Regions from separate parts of the Pseudomonas sp. S2_C03 genome, predicted to be linked through region 2. Evidence: riboswitches for the same ligand, from Rfam matches in the RefSeq annotation. Region 2 holds a riboswitch; the other holds the start of a gene.

Region 1 (4,206 bases), 1.6 Mb from region 2:
GTCGCCCCGTGCTGCGCCAGACTGCCCAGCTCTTCACCGACCGGCATCGCGGTCTTATCGGCGTAACGGGTCAGGATCACACTCTGTGATACGTCCGGCAGAGTCAGTTCTGCGCCCAGCAATGCGGCGCAGGCCGCCGTCGCAGTGACGCCGGGGACGATCTCGAATGGTATGCCCAGCTCGCGCAAATAGCGGATCTGCTCGCCAATCGCGCCATACAGGGACGGGTCCCCGGAATGCACCCGCGCCACGTCCTGGCCATTGGCATGAGCGCCCTTGATCAGTTCGATGATCTGCTCCAGGTGCAGTTCGGCGCTGTTGACCACCTGTTCGGCGCTATGGCCCTCCAGCACGGCGGCGGGCACAAGGGAGCCGGCATAGATGATCACCGGACAGCTGCGGATCAGGCGCTGGCCTTTGACCGTGATCAGTTCCGGGTCGCCAGGACCTGCGCCAATGAAGTAGACGGTCATCGTCGTTTCCTGTCAAAAAAGGGTTGGGCAAGGCTTCAGATGAAGATTGCTCATGTTCAGGGGCGGGGATTATCGGGATTTTACGCTGCGCCGGCCAATGCCAGTGTCGCCTGGGCGTATTTTTGTCGTGAAATCAGCAAGGTCGCCGGTGCCTGAGTGAGTTGTTCGGCGAGGGCGAGGGCGGTGCTCTCGGCCACGCCGTAGCAGCCGGTGCGTTCGAAGGCGATCTGCGAACGGTGGCTTAAGCACGGCTCGTAGGGCGCCAGTTGTTCACTGCTGAAATACGTCAGCGGCAGGTCGAGTTGTGCAGCCAGTTCGATCAGGCCGGGCTCGTCACGTTTCAGGTCGATGCTGGCCAGGGCCTGTATTTGACGCAGTTCGATTTGATGAGCCTGGAGGACCTGGTCGAGCAAAGCGCGCAGCGTTTCGACCGGGCAGCCGCGCTGACAGCCCAGGCCGACCACCAGGGTCGGCGCTGTGCTTTCAATGATCATGCCTGGTTCTGACGACGGAACAGCCACGCGCTGAGCAAGCCAAGGGCCAACCAAAACGCGACGTTAGTCAGTTGCGAAGCCATCTTGAATTGCGATTCCAACGCTTCTGGCGCGAGCATCGAATGCACCTCCGGCTGCGGTGCGCCGATCACATGCGGAACGGCGATGATCGCCACGCCCAGCAATTTCATCAGCCAATGGCGGCTGAACACGATCAGGGCAATGCCGACAGCGGTCGAAGCGGCGGTGCCGATCCACCACATTTGCCGTTGCGCGAGATCCGCCGCGGCGGTGCCCGGCAGTTCAGGGGGCAGGCCGAGGGTTGGCGCCAGCACGAAAGTGGCGTAGCCCGCCAGGCCCCAGAGCAGGCCCTGTGCAGTTTTGGTCGGTGCGCGCAGGGTGTAGAGACCGGCGAGCATCAGTGCAAAACCGACGGCGACGACAAGGTTGCCACCGGTGGTCGACAGCACGCGCTGCCAGCCGTCTTCCGGCTCCCAGGCTTCGGTGTCGTGGCTGTGCGCGGCCGTGCCGGCAGCATGTTCATGCACTTCAACGGCGGCAGGCTCGGATTTCTCGTAGGTTTCGGCCTGCAAAATCAGCGGCGAAACCCAGAAACTTTGCAGCAGCGTGAGCAGCAGGGCGGCCAGCAGTCCGGAAAAACCTGCGGTTTGCGCGATACGCTTGATCATGTCGTCAGGTCTCAATGGCAAGGGAACGCGGCGCTGTGGCGGGTATCGTGGGCGGCGTTGTGGACCGCTTCGATGTGCGAGAAACCGGCGAAGTAGACCAGGCACGCGCCCAGGATTGATGCGCAGACGGCGACGGTCAGGCGTTGGGTCAGGGTGGTTGTGTGGCTGCTGGCCGGTGCGTGGCCGGTGCTGCTGATGATCGACATGGCGCTTCCCTCTGTTCTGTCAGGGTGACGAGAGCGCATGCAGACACCCTGCGTAGCGTGCACGCAGAGGTTCAAACAGCGCCCGCCCACCGCGGGTTTGTTGTTTTCGTGATCGTATCGTCACTGTGTGTTGCGGGCCGGTCTCCGGGCTCGCGAGGGGCTTGGGCATCTGCCGAAACCTGCAAGAATCGCCTTCCCATGCCGATGATCGGCACAGTGGATCTGATTCTTCGCTCGCTTACCGTTGCGGGGGCAGCACCGGACTGACATGGGCTTGAGTAAAGCACATGATTCACCGGTTTCCCGTTTCACCCTGTGAAGGGCACCCGTAACAAGGCGTGTAGGAGAGCATGGGGCGGCTTTGCCGTCAATCGAGACCGGGTCGCGCCCATCGCGAGCAAGCCCGCTCCCACAGGGGACTGCGGACACCGGCCCATTGTGGGAGCGGGCTTGCCCGCGATGGCGTCCCGATTGCCGCCACAAGAATTTGACCCGCCCACAGACCATGCGTAGCCTTGTCGCTTCGAGGTTCTTCGCCATTGTCGAAGCTAAGAAGGGAACGCGGTCAATGCCGCGGCTGCCCCCGCAACTGTGAACGGTGATGTTCGCTGCCACGCCACTGCAAGCCCTGCACAATGGGTTCGCGGGAAGGCGCAGCGAATGCCGGGCCAACCGCCCGGCACACTGTCAGCCAGGAGACCTGCCTCGATCCAGATTCTCACTACAACCGGGCGGGGTGATCCGGTGGCGAAACTCTTGCGCGCACCGCTGTTGCAGCGCTTGTCGTCCCGTATGCCCGCCACCTTGCCAAAGGGCATCCGATGAAAACACTGGCCAAACTCCCCGTCACTATCGTCACCGGGTTTCTCGGCTCGGGCAAGACCACCTTGCTGCGCCACATGCTCGACAACGCCCAGGGCCGTCGTATCGCCGTAATCGTCAACGAGTTCGGCGAGCTGGGCATCGATGGCGAAATCCTCAAGCAGTGCTCCATCGGCTGCACCGAGGAAGAAGCCGTCGGTCGTGTCTTCGAGCTGGCCAACGGCTGCCTGTGCTGCACCGTGCAGGAGGAGTTCTTCCCGGTGATGCGCGAACTGGTGGCGCGCCGGGGCGACCTCGACCACATCCTCATCGAAACCTCTGGTCTGGCACTGCCCAAGCCATTGGTGCAAGCCTTTCAGTGGCCGGAAATCCGCAGCGCCTGCACAGTCGACGCGGTGATCACCGTGGTCGACAGCCCGGCCGTCGCTGCTGGCACTTTCGCCGCGTTCCCGGATCAGGTCGACGCCCAGCGTAAACTCGACCCGAACCTGGACCACGAGTCGCCCCTGCACGAGCTGTTCGCCGACCAACTGGCCAGCGCCGACCTGGTGATTCTCAACAAGGCCGACCTGATCAACCCTGAAGACCTGGCCCGCGTGCGCCTGGAAGTCGCCGAAGAATTGCCGCCGGCGGTCAAGATCATCGAAGCCAGCAGCGGTCGCTTGCCGCTCGATGTGCTGATCGGCCTGGGTGCTGGTTCCGAAGAACACATCGACAGCCGTCACAGTCACCACGATCACCACCACGAAGGCGAGGACGATCACGATCACGACGCGTTCGACTCCATCTCCATCGAATTGCCCCAGGCCGACGAGAGCCTGTTGCTGGATGCGCTGACCCAGTTGGTGATCAAGCACGACATCCTGCGCGTCAAGGGCTTCGCGGCGATCCCCAATAAGCCGATGCGCCTGCTGATCCAAGGTGTGGGCACACGCTTCGACAAGCACTTCGACCGCCAGTGGGGCGCCGATGAAGCGCGCACCACACGCCTGGTACTGATCGGCCAGGCGCTGGACGCCGTGCAACTCGAAGCGCAACTGCGCGCCGCGCTCAGCGTGTAACCCATGCACCTGCTCAGGACCCAGCCCGGCGGTTTCGTGTCGGATGACAACATCGCCGACCTTGGACAAACCCCCGCCGAGCTGGTGATCCTGTGCAGTGGCGACTCCAGCCTCGCCTTGCTCGCCGAGGCCGCGCAACAGTTACCCGACGATTACCCGAGCGTGCGCCTGGCCAATCCGATGCAGGTGCAGAATCACGCCTCGGTGGATTTGTACGTCGATGAAGTGTTGCGCCATGCCAAGGTGATCCTGATTTCGCTGCACGGCGGCATCGCCTATTGGCGCTATGGCGTCGAGCAACTGATCGAGCTGTCCCGGCGCGGCGTGCAATTGATTCTGGTGCCCGGTGACGACCGCCCGGACCCCGAACTCAGCGACCTGAGCACGGTAGCGGTCGAAGAGCGTGACCGGCTCTGGCACTACCTGCGCCAGGGCGGCATGGCCAACGCCCTGGACCTGTT
Region 2 (4,206 bases):
CGGCGCAGTCGTTGATACCTTCCACTTTCAGCTTCATGAATTCGTCACTGCGCTCGCCGAGGGCCTCAGCGGTGCGCATGCGCTCTTCCTCCACCAGCGACTGGATCCTGCCGCGCAGGCTGCGGTCGCTGATGCGGATGAAACGCCACGGCTGCATCAGGCCAACGCTCGGCGCCTGGTGTGCGGCTTCGAGCAGGCGCCGCAGTTGCTCAGGTTCTACGGTGCCACCCGTGAAGTGACGCATGTCACGGCGTTCGGCGATGGCGCGGTAGACCGCTTGGCGTTCGGCCTCGGAGAAGGCGTTATCGGTCATGACCCTATCGCGGGCAAGCCCGCTCCTACACCAATACACTCGCCCCCTGTAGGAGCGGGCTTGCCCGCGATGGCGTCCGTAAGGTCCGGCGCAAAAAGCGCAGCAATCGCAGGAGGATTTGACGGAAAATAAAAATGCACATAAGAAGCCGTCATCCGCCCCTCACGATAAACGGCCTCCGCGCCGCGCCCCCCGTTCGGGCTCAGGCCGCGAGCAATCGGAGCCAGCCCGGTGGTGGTCAGCGAATGGTGATAGGTGTGCCCGCGCAGCGAGCCTTCCGGTAATTCAACCGCCTGCAAGGCGAGCGCCGCCAGGCGTTTCTGCATCACCGCATCCCCCGCCAGCAAGCCGGCCAACTCGGCGCGAGTGCCCTCGACATCCGTCAACGAATCAAGCAGGTAGAGCATGCCGCCGCATTCGGCCAGCAACGGTTTGCCGGCTGCATGGTGGGCGCGGATCGCTTCTAGCATCGACGTGTTCTGCGCCAGCGCCACGTGGTGCAGTTCCGGGTAACCGCCGGGCAAGTAGAGGCTGTCGGCGAGCGGCAGTTGCGTGTCACGAATCGGCGAGAAGAATGCCAACTCGGCGCCCATCGCCCGCAGCAGGTCCAGGCTGGCGCCATAGGTGAACGCAAAGGCTTCATCACGCGCCACGGCAATGCGCACGCCGGCCAGCCAAGGATCGACCGCGATCACTTCGGGGGCCGCAAACGCCACGGCGGGCGGCAGCGCGACTTCGCAACTGCTGGCCAGGGCATCGGCAGCAGCATCGAGACGCAGATCCAGATCGTTCAATTCACTGGCCTGAACCAGGCCCAGGTGTCGGCTCGGCAGCTCGATTCCGGTTTCCCGGGACAGCGCGCCGTACCAGCGCAAACCTTCGGTCAGGCTGCCTTCGAGCAATTGCGCATGGCGCAGGGTGCCGACCCGGTTGGCCAGCACACCGGCAAACGGCAGGTCCGGTTGATAGCGGGCCAGGCCCAGTGCCAGGGCGCCAAAGGTCTGCGCCATGGCCGTGCCGTCAATCACCGCGAGTACAGGCACACCGAAGTGACGCGCCAGGTCGGCGCTGGACGGGGTACCGTCGAACAGGCCCATGACCCCTTCAATGAGAATCAGGTCAGCCTCGGCGGCGGCTTCCCACAACAGTCGCCGGCTTTCCTGCTCGCCGACCATCCACATGTCCAATTGATACACCGGCGCACCGCTGGCGCGCTCGAGGATCATCGGGTCGAGAAAGTCCGGGCCACACTTGAAGACGCGCACCTTGCGCCCCTGGTTGCGATGCAACCTCGCCAGGGCGGCGGTGACGGTGGTCTTGCCCTGACCGGAGGCCGGCGCGGCAATCAATACCGCCGGGCAATGACGTGGCTCACTCACAGTTCAACGCCCTTCTGCGCCTTGATACCGGCCTGGAAGGCGTGCTTGATCATGCCCATTTCGGTAACGGTGTCGGCCAACTCGATCATCTCGGGTTTGGCGCCGCGGCCGGTCACCACCACGTGCTGCATCGGCGGACGCGCTTGCAGGTCGCTGAGGACCTGATCGAGGTCGAGGTAGCCGTGCTTGAGAGCGATGTTCAACTCATCCAGCACCACCAGACCAATCGACGGATCGCGCAGCAACTCGCGGGACACCGCCCAGGCCGCTTCGGCGGCAGCGATGTCACGCTGGCGGTCCTGGGTTTCCCAGGTAAAGCCTTCGCCCATCACGTGGAAACGCACCTGCTCCGGGAAGCGGCGGAAAAACAATTCTTCACCGGTACTGTTGCGACCCTTGATGAACTGCACCACGCCGCACTGCATGCCATGGCCCATGGAACGGGCGAGCATGCCAAACGCCGAGCTGCTTTTGCCTTTCCCATTGCCGGTGAGCACCAGCAGCAGGCCGCATTCGTTTGGCGAGTTGGCGATGCGTTCGTCGATCACGGCTTTTTTACGCAACATGCGCGCCAAATGGCGTTCGTCACGATCTGGGGTATCGGTCATGGGGGAGCTCTCCGTTGAGGCGGGATAACGGCGGGCAGGCACAAGAAACAGATGGCAAGAAGCCCGACATCGCCCACCGTGATGTCGCTGGATTGAATCAGGCCGGTCTCCGGGCTCATGAGCGGCATCACGCCGGACTGCGCGCCTTCCCATGTCGCGATCGACACAGTGGCTCAAGGCGCAGCTTTCACTCATTTACCGTTGCGGGGGCAGCGCCGGGATCGTGCACGCACTCACCGGCTTCCCTGTTTCACTCTGCCGACCTGGGTCACAGAGCACCTGAAACAAGCCGCGAAGGTTAGAGGGTTGGGGGTGGAGCGTCAATTAAAGCCGGGAGGCTGGCGGATGAATAACTGCCGTCGATCAATAAAATGACGCCAATCTTGTGCCAGACTCCCAGCAGTGATATCAAAGAGCCACAACCCCACATCACAAGAACAAGGGTGAGCACCATGCAAGGCATGATTATCAGCAATCCGCGACTGGAATTCCTGCGCCCGCTGCTGGAACGCTGGTTTGATTGTATAGACCGCTACAACGCCGTACGGGGCGATAACGACACACCTTACTGGTACGACGAAAAAGCCAATCTGGGTTTGCTCGCGGCCGCCGCCTGGATGGCCGAAATGGTCACCCTGCAAGACACCCAGACCCGCAAGCAGCTTGAGGAAGGCGAACGCAACGCCCGCGCCAATCTGTTCATCGCCTCCAGCGAAACGCGCGCGTATCTTCAGGCCACCCAACGCTGGCCACGGGTCAACAGTCTCAACCTGACCCAGGCGTTGGCGGAAATCACCAGCGACGCCAAACGCATCAGCTACAGCAGCGACCTGAAACTGGGCTGCCTGTTCGTGGCCCCGCAAAAAGCCCAGCACGGCGCCACGCCGGAAGAGCTGCAGGACATGGTCGATGACCTGCAAAAAGAACATTCCTGCGCGGTCGCCTGGTACTTCCCCTACGCCTACCGCAAATTACGCAACGAAGCGGGCAACTATCATCCGGGCATCGCGGTGTTGTTCAAGGAAGCTCACGGCTGACCGGTTGAACCATCTCGGGCTTGCGCTTCTCTACTGATCAGATCACTGCATTCTTAGGGAAGTTCAGCATGCGCAAGCCCCAGCTCGCTCTCGTCATCACCATGGCCGCCGGGCTCGCTGCCTGCGGTGAAACTTCCACCCTGCAGGTCTCCGACGGCACCGGCCCATCCCCGCAACTGCCAGAACCGAACAAGACACTGTTCCCGACAATGAACATCGCCCCGGCCATCGGCTGGCCGGCCGGCGCCAAACCGACGGCAGCAGCGGGCACTCAGGTGGCTGCATTTGCCGAAGGCCTCGATCACCCACGCTGGCTCTACGTACTGCCCAACGGCGACGTGCTGGTGGCCGAAACCAATGCGCCGCCCAAACCCGATGACGATAAAGGCATCAAGGGCTGGATCACCAAGAAAGTCATGAGCCGTGCCGGGGCTGCCGTACCCAGCCCCAACCGCATCACGTTGCTGCGCGACAAAGACCACGATGGCATCGCCGAAATCCGTACCGTGTTCCTGGAAAACCTCAACTCCCCCTTCGGCATGACACTGGTCGGTAATGACCTGTACGTCGCCGACACCGACAGACTGCTGCGTTTCAATTACCAGCAAGGCGACACCACGATCAAATCCCAACCCATGAAGGTGATTGACCTGCCGGGTGGCACGCTGAATCACCATTGGACAAAAAACGTCATCGCAAGCAAGGACGGCAGCAAGCTGTACGTCACGGTGGGCTCCAACAGTAACGTCGGCGAAAACGGCATGGACAAGGAAGAAGGACGCGCGGCAATCTGGGAAGTGGATCGTGCCACTGGCAACCACCGGATATTCGCCTCGGGCTTGCGCAACCCCAACGGCATGGCGTGGGAA

The links. A riboswitch is a leader RNA that binds a small molecule or an ion and turns the genes downstream of it on or off. The one in region 2 is predicted to bind cobalamin.
Region 1: it holds a riboswitch for cobalamin, as region 2 does, so the genes downstream of both, AB4N64_RS09785 (CbtB domain-containing protein) here and cobO (cob(I)yrinic acid a,c-diamide adenosyltransferase) in region 2, are expected to answer to the same signal.

What each region holds. Positions count from the first base shown of each region.
Region 1 is NZ_CP162766.1:2,137,011-2,141,216, forward strand. Features, by position in the region: gene cobM (precorrin-4 C(11)-methyltransferase) at 1-473, opposite strand, end outside; gene AB4N64_RS09775 (cobalamin biosynthesis protein) at 554-967, opposite strand; gene AB4N64_RS09780 (CbtA family protein) at 964-1,656, opposite strand; gene AB4N64_RS09785 (CbtB domain-containing protein) at 1,668-1,862, opposite strand; cobalamin riboswitch at 1,981-2,207, opposite strand; cobalamin riboswitch at 2,372-2,584, shown strand; gene cobW (cobalamin biosynthesis protein CobW) at 2,684-3,745, shown strand; gene cobN (cobaltochelatase subunit CobN) at 3,749-4,206, shown strand, end outside.
Region 2 is NZ_CP162766.1:3,710,133-3,714,338, forward strand. Features, by position in the region: gene bluB (5,6-dimethylbenzimidazole synthase) at 1-313, opposite strand, end outside; gene AB4N64_RS17095 (cobyrinate a,c-diamide synthase) at 310-1,692, opposite strand; gene cobO (cob(I)yrinic acid a,c-diamide adenosyltransferase) at 1,689-2,300, opposite strand; cobalamin riboswitch at 2,384-2,598, opposite strand; gene AB4N64_RS17105 (hypothetical protein) at 2,753-3,337, shown strand; gene AB4N64_RS17110 (PQQ-dependent sugar dehydrogenase) at 3,406-4,206, shown strand, end outside.